4 regions of the Neomicrococcus lactis genome follow, and region 4 is predicted to be linked to each of the others. Evidence: riboswitches for the same ligand, from Rfam matches in the RefSeq annotation. Region 4 holds a riboswitch; each other region holds the start of a gene.
What was found. A riboswitch is a leader RNA that binds a small molecule or an ion and turns the genes downstream of it on or off. The one in region 4 is predicted to bind S-adenosylmethionine.
Positions count from the first base shown of each region.

Region 1: linked by a shared signal. The riboswitch ahead of BKA12_RS07110 (acyl-CoA dehydrogenase family protein) and the one ahead of BKA12_RS09920 (flavin reductase family protein) in region 4 are both predicted to bind S-adenosylmethionine.
Region 2: linked by a shared signal. The riboswitch ahead of BKA12_RS08450 (ABC transporter substrate-binding protein) and the one ahead of BKA12_RS09920 (flavin reductase family protein) in region 4 are both predicted to bind S-adenosylmethionine.
Region 3: linked by a shared signal. The riboswitch ahead of BKA12_RS08480 (ABC transporter ATP-binding protein) and the one ahead of BKA12_RS09920 (flavin reductase family protein) in region 4 are both predicted to bind S-adenosylmethionine.

Region 1 covers NZ_JACHBL010000001.1:1,564,161-1,568,368, reverse strand. The annotation lists gene BKA12_RS07120 (exodeoxyribonuclease III) at 1-40, shown strand, start outside; gene trpS (tryptophan--tRNA ligase) at 58-1,116, shown strand; gene BKA12_RS07110 (acyl-CoA dehydrogenase family protein) at 1,244-2,473, opposite strand; SAM riboswitch class I at 2,563-2,653, opposite strand; gene BKA12_RS07105 (succinate dehydrogenase iron-sulfur subunit) at 2,835-3,608, opposite strand; gene sdhA (succinate dehydrogenase flavoprotein subunit) at 3,608-4,208, opposite strand, start outside.
Region 2 covers NZ_JACHBL010000001.1:1,868,520-1,872,727, reverse strand. The annotation lists gene BKA12_RS12645 (histidine kinase) at 1-567, opposite strand, end outside; gene BKA12_RS08460 (hypothetical protein) at 824-1,003, opposite strand; gene BKA12_RS08455 (response regulator) at 1,089-1,778, shown strand; SAM riboswitch class I at 1,899-1,988, shown strand; gene BKA12_RS08450 (ABC transporter substrate-binding protein) at 2,105-3,736, shown strand; gene BKA12_RS12640 (ABC transporter permease subunit) at 3,743-4,208, shown strand, end outside.
Region 3 covers NZ_JACHBL010000001.1:1,874,288-1,878,495, reverse strand. The annotation lists gene BKA12_RS08485 (aliphatic sulfonate ABC transporter substrate-binding protein) at 1-722, opposite strand, end outside; gene BKA12_RS08480 (ABC transporter ATP-binding protein) at 870-1,727, opposite strand; SAM riboswitch class I at 1,731-1,833, opposite strand; gene BKA12_RS08475 (acyl-CoA dehydrogenase family protein) at 2,020-3,273, shown strand; SAM riboswitch class I at 3,352-3,443, shown strand; gene BKA12_RS08470 (LLM class flavin-dependent oxidoreductase) at 3,495-4,208, shown strand, end outside.
Region 4 covers NZ_JACHBL010000001.1:2,193,856-2,198,063, reverse strand. The annotation lists gene dnaB (replicative DNA helicase) at 1-330, opposite strand, end outside; gene BKA12_RS09925 (DUF1801 domain-containing protein) at 939-1,370, shown strand; gene BKA12_RS09920 (flavin reductase family protein) at 1,377-1,925, opposite strand; SAM riboswitch class IV at 1,965-2,082, opposite strand; gene rplI (50S ribosomal protein L9) at 2,333-2,791, opposite strand; gene rpsR (30S ribosomal protein S18) at 2,807-3,046, opposite strand; gene BKA12_RS09905 (single-stranded DNA-binding protein) at 3,131-3,697, opposite strand; gene rpsF (30S ribosomal protein S6) at 3,738-4,043, opposite strand.

The sequences.
Region 1 (4,208 bases), 630 kb from region 4:
GTCCGATCACGCTCCGCTCGTGATCGATTACCAACTCTAAAAAGGATTTTGAACCTCATGGCAGATGTAACGCCAAAGAACATCACCCTGCCCGGCGTCAGCGCCTCTGACCGCATGCGCGTGCTTTCTGGCATGCAGCCCTCGGCCGAGTCTTTGCACTTGGGCAACTACTTGGGCGCCCTCGTGAACTGGGTACGAGAGCAGGACGAATACGACGCGTTCTTCTTCATCCCAGATATGCACGCCATCACGGTGCCGCAGGATCCGGCGGAGCTGCGCGAACGCACCCGCAAGACAGCGGCCCAGTACATCGCGGGCGGCATTGATCCTGAGAAGTCCACGCTGTTTGTGCAATCCCATGTTCCTGAACACGCGCAGCTCGCGTGGGTCATGATGTGCCTGACCGGTTTTGGTGAAGCCAGCCGCATGACGCAGTTCAAGGACAAGTCTGCCAAGCAGGGTGCCGACAATGCGGGCGTTGGCCTCTTCACGTACCCGATGCTCATGGCCGCCGACATCTTGCTGTACCAGCCCAAGGGTGTTCCCGTGGGCGACGATCAGCGTCAGCACGTGGAGCTTGCTCGAGACTTGGCGCAGCGCTTCAACTCGCGCTTCGGCGAGACCTTTGTGGTTCCGGAAGCGTTCATCCAGAAGGGTGGCGCGCGCATCTATGACCTGCAGGACCCAACCTCGAAGATGTCCAAGTCCGCGGCCTCGCCGAACGGCTTGATCAATATCCTCGATGACCCGAAGGTGATCGCGAAGCGCATCAAGTCCGCCGTGACAGACGATGACACCGTGGTGGCGCACGACCGCGCCAAAAAGCCTGGCGTCACCAACTTGTTGGAGATCCTCTCCGCCGTCACGAACACGCCTGTGGATACCTTGGTGGCGTCCTACGAAGGCAAGATGTACGGACACCTCAAGGTGGATGTTGCCGAATCCGTGGTGGCTGCCGTGACTCCGATCCGTGAGCGTACTGAGCAGCTCTTGGCCGATCCTGCTGAGTTGGATCGCTTGCTGGCGCGCGGCGCTGAAAAGGCTCGCGAGGTATCCCAGCCGGTTCTTGAAGCTGTCTACGAGCGCGTGGGCTTCTTGCCGCCTTTCAAGGGCTAATTTTGGATCTAGCCTGAGCTTGTTCTCGTGTGAACTGGTCTAAAGCCGAAGGCGCCGACTCGCTTGACCACTTAGTGTGGTTGCGAGCCGGCGCCTTCAGTGATTTCAGCCTGTGGTGGCTACTGGCTTAGGTGTAGAGCGAGAGCGCTGGGACGTCGCGATTGAGGTAGTACGCGCCAACTTCGATCTTCTTGTAGTCCACGGGGTCGTGGAGCGTGTGGGTGCGGACGTTGCGCCAGAACAAGTCCAGGCCAACGCTGCTCTTGGTAGAGCTCGCGCCCGTCACTTCGTAGATGCGGTGAGATACCTCGAGGCCGATCTCCGTCGAGACCACCTTGAGCTCGGCGATTTCGTTCGCGTAAGCCCAACGCTCTTCGGAGGTGAGGGCACCTTGGCGAGCTGCGACGTCGTCGAATTTGCGGTTAATCTTTTCCGCAAGAGCGGCAACGGCGGCAGTGCGCGCCTTCAATTCGCCGATAGCGCGCTGGAAGATCTTGTCCTCAGCGTAGGTGTCCACGCCGGAGAGGAACCATGAATTCTTGCGCTCCACGAGGATCTGACGGCCGCGTTCAAGGGCACCTTCCGCGGATCCGAGGTAGAAGTTGGAGAACGCCAACTGGATGCCCGGGGTCAAGAGAGTGGAGATCGGCTCTTCCGTCACTTCACCCAGAACGTCCACGGGATTCACGCGCACGTTGGTGTTCTTGACGCTGCCGGAACCGGTGAGGCGCTGACCCAGGTTGTCCCAGTCATCGAGGAGCTCGACGCCTTCGCGAGTGGTCTCCAAGACGAATGCGATGATCTTGCCTTCGTTGATGCCATCGACGACGAGAGCATTGAAGACAATGACATCTCCAACACCGGAACCCGTGGAGAAGTGCTTGAGGCCATTGAGCCGGTAACCGTCGCCATCAGCCGTGAGGGTGAGCGTGGGGTCTACAGGGTTGACCGAATCGCCCCAGAGCCAATTTCCGTTGACCGTGGCCTGCCACCATGCGGGCTGGCTTGGCGGCAAAGCATAGAACGCGATTCCACTCTGATTGATGTAGTGGTAGGCGAGAAGCTGGCCGATGGAGCCGTCCACGCTGGAAATGATGCGAATAGCCTGGAAGGCGGTTTCCCAGTGGCCGCCACCTCCGCCGAACTCGGTGGGCGCGAGCAGGTTGAGGAGACCAGAATCCTTCAAGAGCTGGACTTCGCGGCGTGGCTGCTGGTTAGCGCGATCTCGCTCAATAGCGTCAACGCGGAGCTGATCAGCGACATTACGTGCGATAGCTTCCCAGTAGGACAGCTCGTCTGGGGTGGCGTTGCCCGTGTAGGGAACGCGGGGCGAAGTCTGAAGAGTTTCGACTGACATGATTTTCTCCTTCGTTGTTGAGTAACAGAAGGAACCCCGAGAACGGCGGGTAGAGACAGCCGAAGCATGAAACATAGCCAGCGCTCGAGTTTCCATCGATTCTGGCGTTAGCACTATGACCGGGCAGTCAATTTGCTGCGGCGTCAACGAGCCAGATCTCTCAGCCGCTCTGGATGGTGTTCCATTATGAAATCAGTCATGTGATCTGGATTGCTACTTTTGTGACGCCGACGACGTAATAGGAGATGTTTCGTCGCAATGCTTGCGTGGGGGAGCGGCGGCTGTGTAGGGAACCCTTAAACGCAAAGCGCGCCACTCCCGAAGGCATGGCGCGCCCTGATGATGCGATGTGATTTTGAGGCTAGAACTGGCGAGCCAGGATAGCCTGTTTGACTTCCGAGATGGCCTTTGTGACCTGGATGCCACGTGGGCAAGCCTCGGAGCAGTTAAAGGTGGTGCGGCAACGCCACACGCCTTCCTTGTCGTTGAGGATTTCGAGACGCATGTCGCCGGCTTCGTCGCGGGAGTCGAAGATGAAGCGGTGGGCGTTCACGATCGCTGCCGGGCCGAAGTACTGACCATCGGTCCAGAACACTGGGCACGAAGACGTGCACGCAGCGCAGAGGATGCACTTGGTGGTGTCATCGAAGCGCTCGCGATCCTCAGGGGACTGGTAGCGCTCCTTGGAAGGCTCGTGTCCCTTGGTGATCAAGAACGGCATGATCTCGCGGTAGGACTGGAAGAAAGGTTCCATATCCACGATGAGGTCCTTCTCCACCGGAAGGCCCTTGATGGGCTCAACGGTGATGGGCTTGGAGGTGTCCAAGTCCTTGAGGAGGGTCTTGCACGCAAGGCGGTTGCGGCCGTTGATGCGCATGGCGTCAGAGCCACACACACCGTGAGCGCAAGAGCGGCGGAAGGACAACGAGCCGTCGATCTCCCACTTCACCTTGTGAAGAGCATCAAGCACGCGGTCCGTGCCGTACATCGTGAGCGTGTATTCGTCCCACTTTGCTTCTTCGGAGAACTCTGGATCGTAGCGACGCACCTTCAAGGTGATGTCGAACGATGGGATCTCTCCGCTGCCGCCGTCAGTCTTGAGGTCAATCTTGGATGCTGGTTCTACGGTGCTCATTAGTACTTACGCTCCATCGGCTCGTAACGGGTGAAGACCACAGGCTTCGTTTCAACGCGCATACCCTTGACGCCTTCGGTCTCTGCAGACTCGTCCTTGTACATCATGGTGTGCTTCATGAAGCGCTCGTCGTTGCGGTCCGGGAAGTCTTCACGGTAGTGACCACCGCGGGACTCTTCACGGTGCAATGCAGACACCGTCATGACTTCAGCCAAGTCGAGCAAGAAGCCCAGCTCAACGGCCTCGAGGAGGTCCAGATTGAAGCGCTTGCCCTTGTCCTGAATCGAGATGTTCTTGTAGCGCTGGCGCAAAGACTCGATGTCAGCCAAGGCCTGAGCAATGGACTCGCCGGTGCGGAACACCTGCATGTTGAGGTCCATGCTGTCCTGAAGTTCCTTACGGAGAACAGCGATCTTCTCGGTGCCGTTGCCCGTGCGGATGGACTCAAGAAGAGCGACGGTGTCGTTCTCAGAGTTCTCAGGTAGCTCAACGAACTCGGCGTTGCGAGCGTACTCAGCGGCAGAGATGCCGGAGCGCTTGCCAAACACGTTGATGTCGAGGAGAGAGTTGGTGCCCAAACGGTTGGAACCGTGAACGGAC
Region 2 (4,208 bases), 330 kb from region 4:
GGATGCCGCTTGAGCTTGCATGGCGATGATCGTGATGTCGTGGGCCACGATGTCATGGAGGTCTCTCGCGATTGAAAGACGCTCGGCTGCGCTTGCTTCTAGCTGCAGAGTGCGCATCTCTTCGATCTCGGCAATATGCCGCGCTTGAGCTCGCCAACTACGGCGAATAAGGGTGCCGATCAGTGCGCCAACGCCCAAAAGCGGAATGCTGAAGTACAGAATCGGTCGGTCGTTGGGCCACATGAACCACAGTGAAACGGACCAGAGAATCCACGCTGCGACGAAGGCCGCAATGAAGACCCGGTTTGCCGTTGCCACCACGACGGCAAAGATCAATGGGGTCACGATGATCGCGTAGCCGTATTCGTGAACTGGTAGTGACAAGGCCAGGCCGGCGATAGAAATGACGCCAGCGATGGTCGATCGAATCCACAGGAAGCCCGTCGCCGCCAAGTAAATCAAAGCAACGTTGGCTACGTTTGCTGCTCGGTTTCGAACATCGGCGTTTTGCTCGATGAAAAGAGAGAGCACGTCAGTCGCCGCGTAGGCCATAACAATGATCGACACAATTGCGAGCGTGAACTTATCAGCTTTTCGCGCGCCGAAAAGGCCCGAAATCCATATCGAAAAGATCCCGGGTTTCTGAGGAGTGCTGCTGGCGCTGTTCACAGGTACGACTCTACGTAAATCCGCCATCTGACGCGGGATCAAATGCGTGGACTTACGCAGAGTCGTAATTCCAGCCTCGAATGGCATTCTGGCGAAGGTGTGTGCGTCACCGGATTGCAGCCGAGGTCAGCAAGTGAATGAGAAGTCTTGAGGTTTAGCGTGGGCACCATGCGCCGTAGGTGCGGCAGAACCAAGCGCCCAAATCGGACGAGAATCCGGTTGTAGTAACTACATCAGAGGAAGTAGGCGCAGTCGCGGCGCTTGCTGAAACAGGCATTGCGAAGGCGGAAAGAGCGATGATGGCAACGGCGGTGAAGCGGGAAATGGTTTTCATACCTTCCATTGTCCCAAGTGTTCCCGAGCCTGCGGTTAGCCATTCGTCTAAACTTCTGGCCGATGTTCATGGCTACAATGACGCCATGCCTGACTCTCACTCTGCAGACGCCCCTATTCGAGTCCTTATTGCTGATGACGAGTCACTGATGCGGCAAGCTTTTCGCACCATTATTGACACCGCTGACGGTTTTGAATGCGTGGGCGAGGTGCGCAATGGCGCGCAAGCGCTCCACCACGTTGAGATGCTGAATCCTGACGTGGTCCTCATGGATTTGCAGATGCCAGAGATGGACGGCGTCGAGGCCACGGGTCGAATCGTGGAGAAATACCCCGACGTGAAGATTCTCGCCGTCACCGCATTCTCTTCCGAAGAATATTTGATTCCCGCGTTGCGAGCGGGCGCTGCCGGCTACCTGGTCAAGGACACCACGCCCGAATCGATGCTCTCCGCCATTCGCTCTGTCTACGCAGGCGAGTCTGTTTTGTCTCCAGCTGTAAGCCGCAAGCTCGTGGATAAGGTCATGTCGCAGCCGGCGCACGGCGGCGTGAGCACTCCGCGCCCTGAGCTCGGCGAGCGCGAACTCGAAGTGGTCCAGTACCTGGCAAATGGCCTCAATAACGCGGAAATCGCGGCGCGATTGGGCTATTCCGAGGCTTCCGTCAAGCTCTACCTCAGCCGCGCGATGGCCAAGCTCAACGTCCGCGACCGCGTCCAGACACTCATTGTCGCCATGCAATGGGGTTTGGTTACGCCGAATCTTGACCGCAATTAATTAGGACGACGCCAATTCAGTTCTGCGATAAGAACTTGCGTTAGTTGCGAAATATTTCAACGTAGGGCGTCTCTGTTTTGCGCAATCGAACAATCTGCGATTAGATAGATCCACAACAACACACCATCAAGAGCGACCGAGAGACCTGGCTCAGTGACGTCGCAGCAACCACCTCTTTGAGGCCGGTGCTACCGCCAGGACCGATGGAGACTTCACCATTTCGCCTCGGTCCAACTTCGGGAGATTCTCCCGAGCGTAGGGCTATGTCGTGTTTCAGCGCGGCCGAAATCGGTGCGTATTCCTCGGCTACACCGAGAGGATCAGCAGTGCGACTTAAGACTTTTGCATTCAAGACTTCCGCGGCGCTCGCCGTATTGGGACTGTCCTTGACTGCTTGCAGCAGCAATAGCAGCGCCACCAAGGCGGTCGGTGGGACCAGCGATAGCAGTACCCCGGTTTCTGGAGGAACTTTCACCTACGCGGAAGTCACTCCCATCAAGAACTGGCAGACGCAGGCTGCGCGATTCTATGAAAAGGCGAACGTTCTCAACAGCGTTCTCGACCGACTGACGTATTACGACACGGAGAAGGGCGAGATCGTTGGCTGGATTGCCTCGAAGTTTGAGAGCAACGATGCAAAGACTGAGTACACCTTCACTATTCGTGATGGCGTGACCTTTTCGAATGGAACACCGCTAGACGCCGCTGCTGTCAAAGCGAACTTGGATGCGCTTGGTTTGGGCATCGAGTCTGCACAGATCCAGCCCAACGTGGACTTCTCGGCATACAAGTCGTCTGAAGTTGTTGGCAAGAATCAGGTTCGCGTGACCCTCAAGCGATCTGACGCGAACTTCCTCCGGGCAACCACATCCGTGGCCGCTGGCCTGGTTTCTCCTGAGACGTTGAAGCTCGATAACGCTGGTCAATCAGCCATTTCTAAGATCGTGGGCTCAGGACCATTCGTCTTCAAGTCGGAAAAGGCTGATGAGGAAGTAGTCTTCGCCAAGCGGGCCGACTACAAGTGGGCTCCTGCCACTGCGAAGAATCAAGGCGCTGCCTACATCGATGAATTGGTCATCAAGTACTTGCCTGAAGTCGCGCACCGCGCTGGTGCGGCACAGTCCGGCCAAGTCGATTTGGTTCGTGGTCTTCAGCCAATTGATGAGCAGACCCTCAAAGCTGGCGGCGGGACGGTTTATGCCGCCTCCGGTGTTGACTTGACTGCCAATATGGCTGCTGCCCGTATCGGTTCAGGAAAGCTTGCAGACGAAAAGGTACGTCACGCTCTTCAATCGGGAATTGATCGTCAAGCTATCAAGGACACCGTGCTCTCGGATTCCTACGAAATCGCCGGCTCGATCGTGAATCACAAGGCGGAAGGTTACGTAGACCTCTCGGCAGATCTCGCATATGACCCAGAAAAGTCCAAGAAGCTTCTTGACGAAGCTGGATGGAAGGTCGGCGCAGACGGGATTCGGGAAAAGGACGGGGAGAAGCTGGAAGTCACCGTTTCTTCGTCGAATAACTCTGTAGTGATCAAGCCTGCTTTCGAACTGATCGAGCAGCAGTGGCGTGCAATCGGAGTGAAATTGGTGAATCGCGCCGGCGACAACACCTTCCTGACCAACGCACTCGTGGATTCGAAGATTGAGTTCTTTGGAACTCGTCAATTCGCATACGGCGGACTTGGACCCGTTTTCGGACCAGCCAACAACACGCAAACGCTCAACGCTGATGAGGAACTGAACTCCTTGTTCGTCAAGGAGCAGGCTGCAACAACCGAAGAAGAGCATCTCAAGCTCGTAGGCGATGAGCAGCGAGCCCTGGTTTCGGAGAAGGCTCTGACGCTTCCACTCTGGGACGAAGTCCAGGTATACGGAGCTAATGAGAAGGCCCATGTTGAGTTCACTTCGGGAACCGCTCCGATTTTCCAAAGTGCATGGAAGTCTAAGGACTAAGTCGTCGTGTCTCTCTATATCGCTAAGCGAGTTGCCCAAGCAGTACTTGTCGTTTTGCTCGCCTACACCGCCGTCTTCTTGGCGGTGCAGGCGTTGCCAAACGATCCAGTCACTATCTTCTTGTCAACGGATGCATCCGCGGATCCAGCGACGATCGCGCAGATGAAGTCGCACTACGGCTACGACCAGCCAATTCTTGTGCAGTACTTCAGTCAGCTCGGAGGCATTCTTGCTGGCGACCTAGGGTACTCCCTGTCTTCAGGTGCTCCGGTCGCGAGCCGAATCGCCGAGGTCATTGGATCCACGCTGACACTTGCCTCAAGCGCATTTGTCTTCGCAGTTGCCCTTGCCTTGGTTATTGTCACGGTGGGCACGCTCTCTAAAGCCTTCTGGATCAAGAAGCTTTTCGTGAACTTGCCGCCGTTGATGGTGTCCATCCCGGTCTTCTGGTTGGGGCTCGTGCTGCTGCAAG
Region 3 (4,208 bases), 320 kb from region 4:
TTCAAGAAGCCGTAGGTGTTGAAGTCCACGTTGCGGAAGATGAGCTTCGCGCCGGCCTGCTCGGCTCCGGCCATGATGGGATCGAGGCCGCTCCATGCGTCCACGGATCCGTTTTCGAGAGCGGCGCGGCCGTCAGCGTGCTGCAGGTTCTGCACCGTGACGTCCGATGCCTTGAGGCCGTTCGCCTCGAGAGCCTGGAGCAAGAAGAAGTATGGGTCCGTACCCTTCGTGGCGGCCACGTTCTTGCCCTTGAGATCAGCGACAGAAGCGATCGTGGAATCCTTCGCGACTACCAGCGCGGCCCATTCTGGCTGCGAGTACAAGAGGATGTTCTTGATGGGCGAGCCGTTCGAGCGGGCCAAGAGTGCGGCGGATCCGGCGGTGGATCCTACGTCGATGGCGCCGGCGCGCAAGGCTTCGTTGGCCTTGTTCGATCCCGCGGACTGCACCCAATTCACGGTGTAACCCTGATCCTTGAGCGTCGCCTCGAGCCAGCCCTTCTCCTTCAACACGAGGGAGAGCGGGTTGTATGTTGCGAAGTCGATGTTCAGGACTTTGCCGGCGGCATTAGCGGACGACGACGCAGCTTGCGAACCAGCGGACTGGCCACTTCCGCCTTCGCCTGCGCAAGCAGAAAGGAAGGTTGCGGCAGCGAGTGCGCTCAGTCCCAGGACGGAGCGGCGAGTGGTGACTGCGGAGAAGGATTTAGCGGTGAAAGACATGATGGTGCTCCTCAAGAAATGTGGTTGAAAGTAGTTATTGAAGACAAGGTTGTTGAAGCTGTGTGGTGGCGAGGCGGCGTCGTTATAGAACGACGTGCCGTTTTGATCGCCTGAACGTGTGACCGTTTGACCGTTTGAGAGCCGGGCTTAGTGACGGTGTGCGTCGACGCCGAGGCTCGAGAGCAGTTCGGCGCGCATTCGTGCCAGTTCTGCCGACGCGCGATCGCGTGGGCGTTCGCCGGGGACCGTCAGGATCCGTGAAATCGTGGCTCCTGGTTTGCCATCCTCCACTCCCAGAACCACAATCCGGTCGGCGAGCTGGAGGGCTTCGTCGACGTCGTGGGTAACCAGAAGAACCGTTGCCGGGTGAGCTTGGTGAACGGAGAGCAAGAGGTCTTGCATGTTCAAGCGGGTGAGTGCGTCGAGTGCGCCGAAAGGTTCGTCGAGCAAGAGCACGCCGGGACGGCGAGCAAGTGCACGAGCCAAGGAGGTGCGCTGTGCCATGCCGCCGGAAACTTCGCGAGGACGCAAGTGCGAGCTTTCGCCAAGTCCCACGAGCTGCAAGAGACGCTTCACGCGCTCAGCACCTTCAGCCTTCGGGGTTCCCGATGGCAAACCGAGTTCCACGTTCTTAGCCAGGTTTTGCCACGGCAAGAGTCGGGGTTCTTGGAAGGCCACTGCACAACGTGGGTCGATGCCTTTGACGGGTTCGCCGTCAATGAGAATTCGTCCCGAGCTGGGCTGATCCAGTCCGGACGCTGCGCGCAACAACGTGGACTTTCCGGAGCCGGAAGGACCCAGGATTGCCACGATCTCGTGAGGCTGGATGTTTAGGTCGATGTTCCGCAGGACCACCTTGGTATTCCCCGAGACGGCTGGGAAAGAGCGGCCCACGCCCTCAAAGCGCACTCCACTTGCCGACTCACCGCTTGGTGCGTTCTGGCTTGGTGCTGAAGCCTCGGCCACGACATCAGGTGTCGTGAAAGCGCGTACGTCTGTAGTCATTTCTCTCCATCGGTTCTGGCGTTAGCACCGTCCGCGAATCGAAAGGATTCGCTGGGGGTTGCTGCGGCGTCGTCGAGCCAGATCTCTCAGCCACTCATGATGGGTACCGAATAATTGAAAGCCTTGCTGGAAGCCTTCTCCAAATTATGACTCGAAAATTTCACAACATGTCACAATCGTTGCGTCTGATTCGATCGATAGTGAACCCTTGGATCACCCACCGAGCAATTTATTCATCAGGACGCCCTCTTCTGAGGTTCTTTGTGTCCCACTCTCGGAAAGCGACAATCCCTTGAGCACTTCAACTCTCAACGCGACGACCTTCGAAGCGGTCGCGCAAAAGTATCGCCCCATCTTCGAGCGCATCGCCGAAGGCGCGGTAGACCGCGAACTCAACGGCACTCTTCCTCATGAGCAGATTCAGTGGCTGAAGGACGCCGGCTTCACAGCCGCGCGCGTTCCACAAGAATTCGGCGGCGACGGCCTGAACTGGGAAGAGTTCACTGAACTTCTCATTGAACTGGCCGCGGCTGACAGCAACATCCCGCAGGCTCTTCGGTCTCACTGGGCGTTTGTCGAGGAAAATCTCTACCACCACGGCCTGACGCGCAACGGTAAGACGGGCGACCGCACTGAATGGTTCAAGCGCTTTGTTGCCGGCGAGATTGCTGGCAACGCGTGGACGGAACCAGGTCAGGGCGGCGTGGGCACGGTCCTCGACGAGCGTGACGGCCAGCTGGTCCTCAACGGCACCAAGTTCTACACCACCGGCACCATCTTCGCCGAGTGGATCGACGTGCTGGCCAAGCGCCCGGATGGCTCCGATGTATCCGCCTACGTCAGCACCAAGACTCAGGGCATCGAGACTCTCGATGACTGGGACGGCTTCGGACAAAAGGGCACCGGCAGCGGCACCACGATCTTCACGAACGCACCCGTTGACGCGGAAAACGTCTTCGACTTCGAGGTGCGCTTCCCGTACCAGACTGCGCTGTACCAGCACATTTTGTTGATCGCACTGTCCGGCGCGGCTCAGGGAGCGGCCAACGAAGTGGCGAAGCAGGTCCGCGAGCGCAAGCGAGTCTTCGGCCACGGCAATGCAGACACGGTGAGCCAGGATCCGCAGATCCTTCAGGTGGTCGGCGAAGTCAGCGCGAAGGCGTACGTCGCCGCAGCTGCCACCTTGCGCGTGGGCCGCGCTTTGGATCGCGCGTTCAACTCACGCCTCGAAGGCGATGCTGTCGAGAAGGCCGCCAACGTCTCTGTGGAACTCGAGTCCGGCTTGGCTCAGGTTGTCTTGAGCCCACTCGTTACGGAAGCCACCGGCCAGATCTTCAACACGCTCGGCGCATCCTCGACGAGCACCGCTAAGTCGCTGGACCGCTTCTGGCGCAACGCTCGCACCGTCGCCACCCACAACCCTTTCATCTACAAGGCGCGCATCGCCGGTGACTGGGCCGTCAACGGAATGGAACCGCCCACCGTTTGGACCATTGGTGAAGCGGGAATTGACGATAAGCGCCACGGCCAAGCGGCGGCGTCGTAATCAAAAATTTGCAGTGATCATTACAGAATGCGGCCCCCGTATTTCGCGGGGTCGCATTCTGGGTGTGCAATGGAGAAGTACCCATCCAGAGCGGCTGAGAGATCTGGCTCAACGACGCCGCAGCAACCACCTCATCAAGAGGAAGGTGCTACTGCCAGCAACGATGGAGAAGCTCGAACCGCGCCCTGCGTGGGTTCTTCTCGTCGGGAAGGAACCAAAAAATGACTGAAATCGCTCCCCGCCGACACGTACGGTTCAACGCTTTCGACATGAACTGCGTGGTCCACCAGTCCCCAGGATTGTGGCGCCACCCGCAGGATCAGGCCTGGCGTTACAAAGACATCACCTACTGGACCGAACTCGCGAAGCTCTTGGAAAAGGGCAAGTTTGATGGCCTGTTCATCGCTGACGTCCTCGGCACGTATGACGTTTTCAATGGCACCAATGAGGCGCCGTTGTCCTCCGGAGCGCAGGTTCCCGTCAACGATCCGTTCCTCCTGGTTTCCGCGATGGCAGCTGTCACGCAGAACCTCGGCTTCGGCGTCACCGCCGGCACCGCCTACGAGCACCCGTACCCGTTTGCTCGCCGCTTGGCCACGCTCGATCACCTGACCAACGGCCGTGTGGGTTGGAACGTGGTGACTGGTTACTTGCCGTCCGCCGCACGCAACATGGGTCAAGAAGACCAAATGGAGCACGACGAGCGCTACAACCACGCCGACGAATACCTCGAAGTGGTCTACAAGCTGCTCGAAGGTTCGTGGGAAGAGGATGCCGTCCAGCGCAACCGCGAGACCGGCGTCTACACGGATCCGTCCAAGGTGCACCCGATCAACCACGAGGGCAAGTACTTCAAGGTTCCCGGCATCGCCATCACGGAGCCATCTATCCAGCGCACCCCGGTCATCTTCCAGGCAGGCGCATCCTCGCGCGGC
Region 4 (4,208 bases):
AGCCGTAGGAACGGACTGGATAAGCGTGTGAAGGTAGCCAGGTCCGCCGACACGGCCGATCTCGCCGCGCTTCGTGAGCTCATCGGCGACCGTCACGGCGTCAGCTGGTTCACCCTTGCCATAGAGGTCAAGGATGGCCTCAAAAATGGCTTCGTGGTTGGGGCGGTAGAAGTCAGGCCCGCGAAGTACTTCGATGCAGTCGGCGATCGCGTCCTTCGAGAGCATCATGCCGCCCAACACGCTCTGCTCAGCGACCATGTCTTGCGGCGGTGTGCGCGCAAACTGCTGATCGCCAGAACGTGATCCTTGGTCCAGATGCTGAACGGCCACGAACCCTCCTCAGGTCATTACTATGAATCCGCGCGAATTCGCGGCGGCAAAAAAGCCTCGCTCTCTGCCTTTCGCTCCCATTCTTTCTACTGCCACCGACACTTAGGAAAGGGGGTTCGAAGGGGTGTGAAAAATGCTCACGAAGCAATAGAGCTCAAGCAACCATAGTCCCCTATTTCGCGGTACTCAAACGAGTTATCCACAGGCCATGTGTATAACTGACGTCTTCATCCACGACCTGTGTGTATAACTTGGGGATATCCACTCGATCCTCAACTTGTTTCTCCACACTAACAGGCGCTGACTAGGCATAATGCATTTTTGCGCTTGTGGATCCAAAAAGCTTTTCCACAAACCCTCAGGTAGTGCTTGCAGGTTAGCTGGGTCATATCACACCCGGATACTTGAATATTTGGTGATATGCACACAAGTTATCCACAGACCAAGGGTAGTTGTGCACAGACACGCGCGGTCGGTGACTTTTAACTTGACGGAATAGCGAAGTACATGTTCTAGGCACCGCATCTGAACAATGTTCACATCGCGTGGCGCTGACCAGTGTGCATATAGCCCGAGACATTCGAAGCCGCGCGCTTTAGATTGGTTCCATGGCCGAGAACAAGACTCAACCCACCAACGTCGACCCTCGAGAGTTCATTTCAGCAGTGGAGCACCCAACGCGCCGCGCAGATGCCGAAGTGCTGCTGGAGCTCATGGAGGAGATCACCGGCAAGCCTGCGGTGATGTGGGGTCCTAGCATTGTGGGGTTCGACGAATACTTTTACCACTACGAAAGTGGGCACAAAGGAACGGCACCCATCGTCGGCTTCTCGCCCCGTAAAGCCAGTTTGTCTCTCTACGGACTCGGCAACGCACCAGAAGCCTCCGAGCTGCTCTCGAAACTAGGCAAGCACAAGGCCAGCGTGGGGTGTGTGTACGTCAACAAGCTCGCTGACGTAGATGTAGACGTCCTGAAAGAACTAATCGCTCTAGGGCACCGTTACGGCGTGAACGTCTTGGATCAGTCCAACGAGAAGTAGGCCCGCTTAGACGAGCGCGTTGTCCTTGAGGGTACGGAACGCAGAGCCGTGGAAGACCAGCGGTTCGTTAGCGTCTCCGTGCGTCTCGTGACCGTGAACGCGCAACAGGACTACCTGGTGGTCGCCGGCGGGGAATTCGGACTCTACGGAGCAATCCAGCCACAAAGCTGCGTCCTCTAGGAACAATGCTCCCTCGTCTGTGGAGGCGAGGTTGAGTCCGGCAAAGCGGTCGCCATCGCGCGAAGCGATCTGGCGGCAGACGCCTTCATGCTTTTCGCCCAGGATAGAGACGCCGATGCGCTGTGCGCCGCGAACAATCGGCCACGTGCGGGAAGAGTTCTGCACGGCGAACATCACGAGTGGTGGCTCAAGCGAGACGCCCACCGTGAAGGAAGAAGCGACAATTCCCTGAGGCTGTCCGTTCACGATGGCGCACAAAGCGGCCACACCGGAGGGGAAGCGAGAGAAGGCCTGTCGCAGGGACTGGGCACCCACATCATGCGAGATGGTGCCGTTCCCCGTGGTCTGTGAGGAGTGCTCGACGCTGGCGGTCATGTTGATCCTTACGTGACTCGTCCGCAGTCCGACTTTCGGATGCAGTACTTGCGAAGCGGGGTCTTCTCCCGAACGCCGAATCATCACCTGGAGCACCCCACTACTACCAGAGGGTTGCCGGTCAACCAGCCAGGGCTTGTCATTGACTCTCTTGATTCTGAAGTCCACGTTAGAGCGGATTCGATCACCGCGTCAAAAGTCCACGAAATATTTCGAAAGACTCGCAGTCCATCACTTGACATCAAACAGTCAATGCAAAAATAAGGATTCCGCCGAATATTCCGCCGATCGATGGCGTGAAAAGGACCGGAGGTAGGCGGTACAAGGGTGAAATTGAGCAGTTAAAGCAAAAGAGCCGCACCCCGAAGGGAACGGCTCTTTCGACCAATCAGCTTGTCAGCTCGAGGTTACTTGCCCTTTGCGGCAACAACCTGAACTTCAAATGCAGCCAAAACGTCTTCGTGCAAGCGAGCGGTCACGTTGTGGTGACCAACAGACTTGATGGCGTCCTGGATCTCGATCGAGCGGCGGTCGAGGGAGCCGAGGCCGGCTTCTTCGATTGCAGCTGCGATGTCAGCAGGCTTGACGGTGCCGAACAAACGTCCGGTGTCGCCAGCCTTGACTGCGAGACGGATGGTGGTGGACTTGAGCTTTGCAGCCAAAGCCTGTGCATCCTCGAGGTTTGCAATGGCCTTTGCAGCGCGAGCAGCGTTGAGAGCCTCAACGTGCTTTTCAGCGCCCTTGGTCCAAAGCGTTGCGAATCCGCGTGGGAGGAGGTAGTTACGGGCGTAGCCGTTCTTTACTTCCACCACATCGCCTGGGGTGCCCAGACCGGTAACTTCGTGAGTCAAAATGAGCTTTGCCATGTTTGTTTTCCTTCCTTAGCCGCGGCCAGCGCCGGAGTAAGGCAACAAGGCGACTTCACGAGCGTTCTTGATTGCCTGAGCAATCTTGCGCTGTTCCTGAACGGAAACGCCGGTCACACGACGAGCACGGATCTTTCCGCGATCGGAGATGAACTTACGCAGCAAAGCTACGTCCTTGTAGTCGATGACCGTCACGTCGGCGGCCTTCAGTGGATTCGACTTTGGTTTGGGCTTACGGAGTTCAGCCTTAGCCATCGTGGAGCTCCTTTTCTGTTGGAGCCCGCAGATCAATCTGCGGGATGGTGAATGTTTTTGTTGAGTAGAAGATCAAGCGGGCGTTTAGAACGGTGGTTCGTCGCTACCCATGTCATTGCCCCAACCATCCGAAGAGGATGATGCGGAGCTTTCCCATGGGTTGTCGTTCTGGCGCTGCGGTGCGGAGTTTCCTCCCCAGCTTCCGCCGGAGTTGCCTCCGCCGAATCCGCCAGCGTTTCCACCACCGGCATTGCCGCCACCAAAGTTGCCGCCGCCACCGCCGGAGCGCTGCGCACGGGTTACCTTTGCCGAAGCGAAACGAAGCGATGGGCCGATTTCCTCGACCTCAAGCTCCATCACGGTGCGACGTTCGCCCTCTTTAGTTTCGTACGAACGGGACTTCAGGCGACCCTGAGCGATGACACGCATGCCCTTCGTGAGCGTCTCAGCTACGTTTTCAGCAGCTTCGCGCCACACAGACGCGCGGAGGAACAGCGCTTCGCCGTCCTTCCACTCGTTGGACTGGCGATCAAAGGTCCGAGGCGTCGATGCGATCGTAAAGTTCGCAACGGCGGATCCGGACGGGGTGAATCGAAGTTCGGGATCGGAAGTCAAATTTCCGATCACAGTGATAACTGTCTCGCCTGCCATGGTTCCCCTTCAGTAGTGTTCGTACGCGGTATCCGCGAGATTACTCTGCGGAAACCTTCTGATCTTCCGGACGAATGATCTTGGTACGCATGATCTGTTCAGACAAAGAAAGCTGACGGTCGAGTTCGGCCGACGTCGTAGGCTCTGCCGTGAAGTTAACGACTACGTAGATCGCTTCAGACTTCTTCTGGATTTCGTATGCCAAGCGGCGACGTCCCCAGATATCAACATTGTCAACGGTTCCGCCTTCGTTGGTAACAACTTCGAGGAACTTGTTGATGGTTGGTTCAACGGTGCGCTCGTCGACCTCTGGGTCGATCAGCACCATCAATTCATAAGCACGCATGTGAACCCACCTCCTTTGGACTTAACGGTCACGGTCTTTCCGCAACAGGAGGTTCTTCGCGTTGGTGCTTGCAACCCCAAAAGGACATGCGGGTGCAAACAACCTCAGCTATCTTACCGGAATTTCTTCACTAACCATAACGACGGCGATGCTCAGCACCGCGCG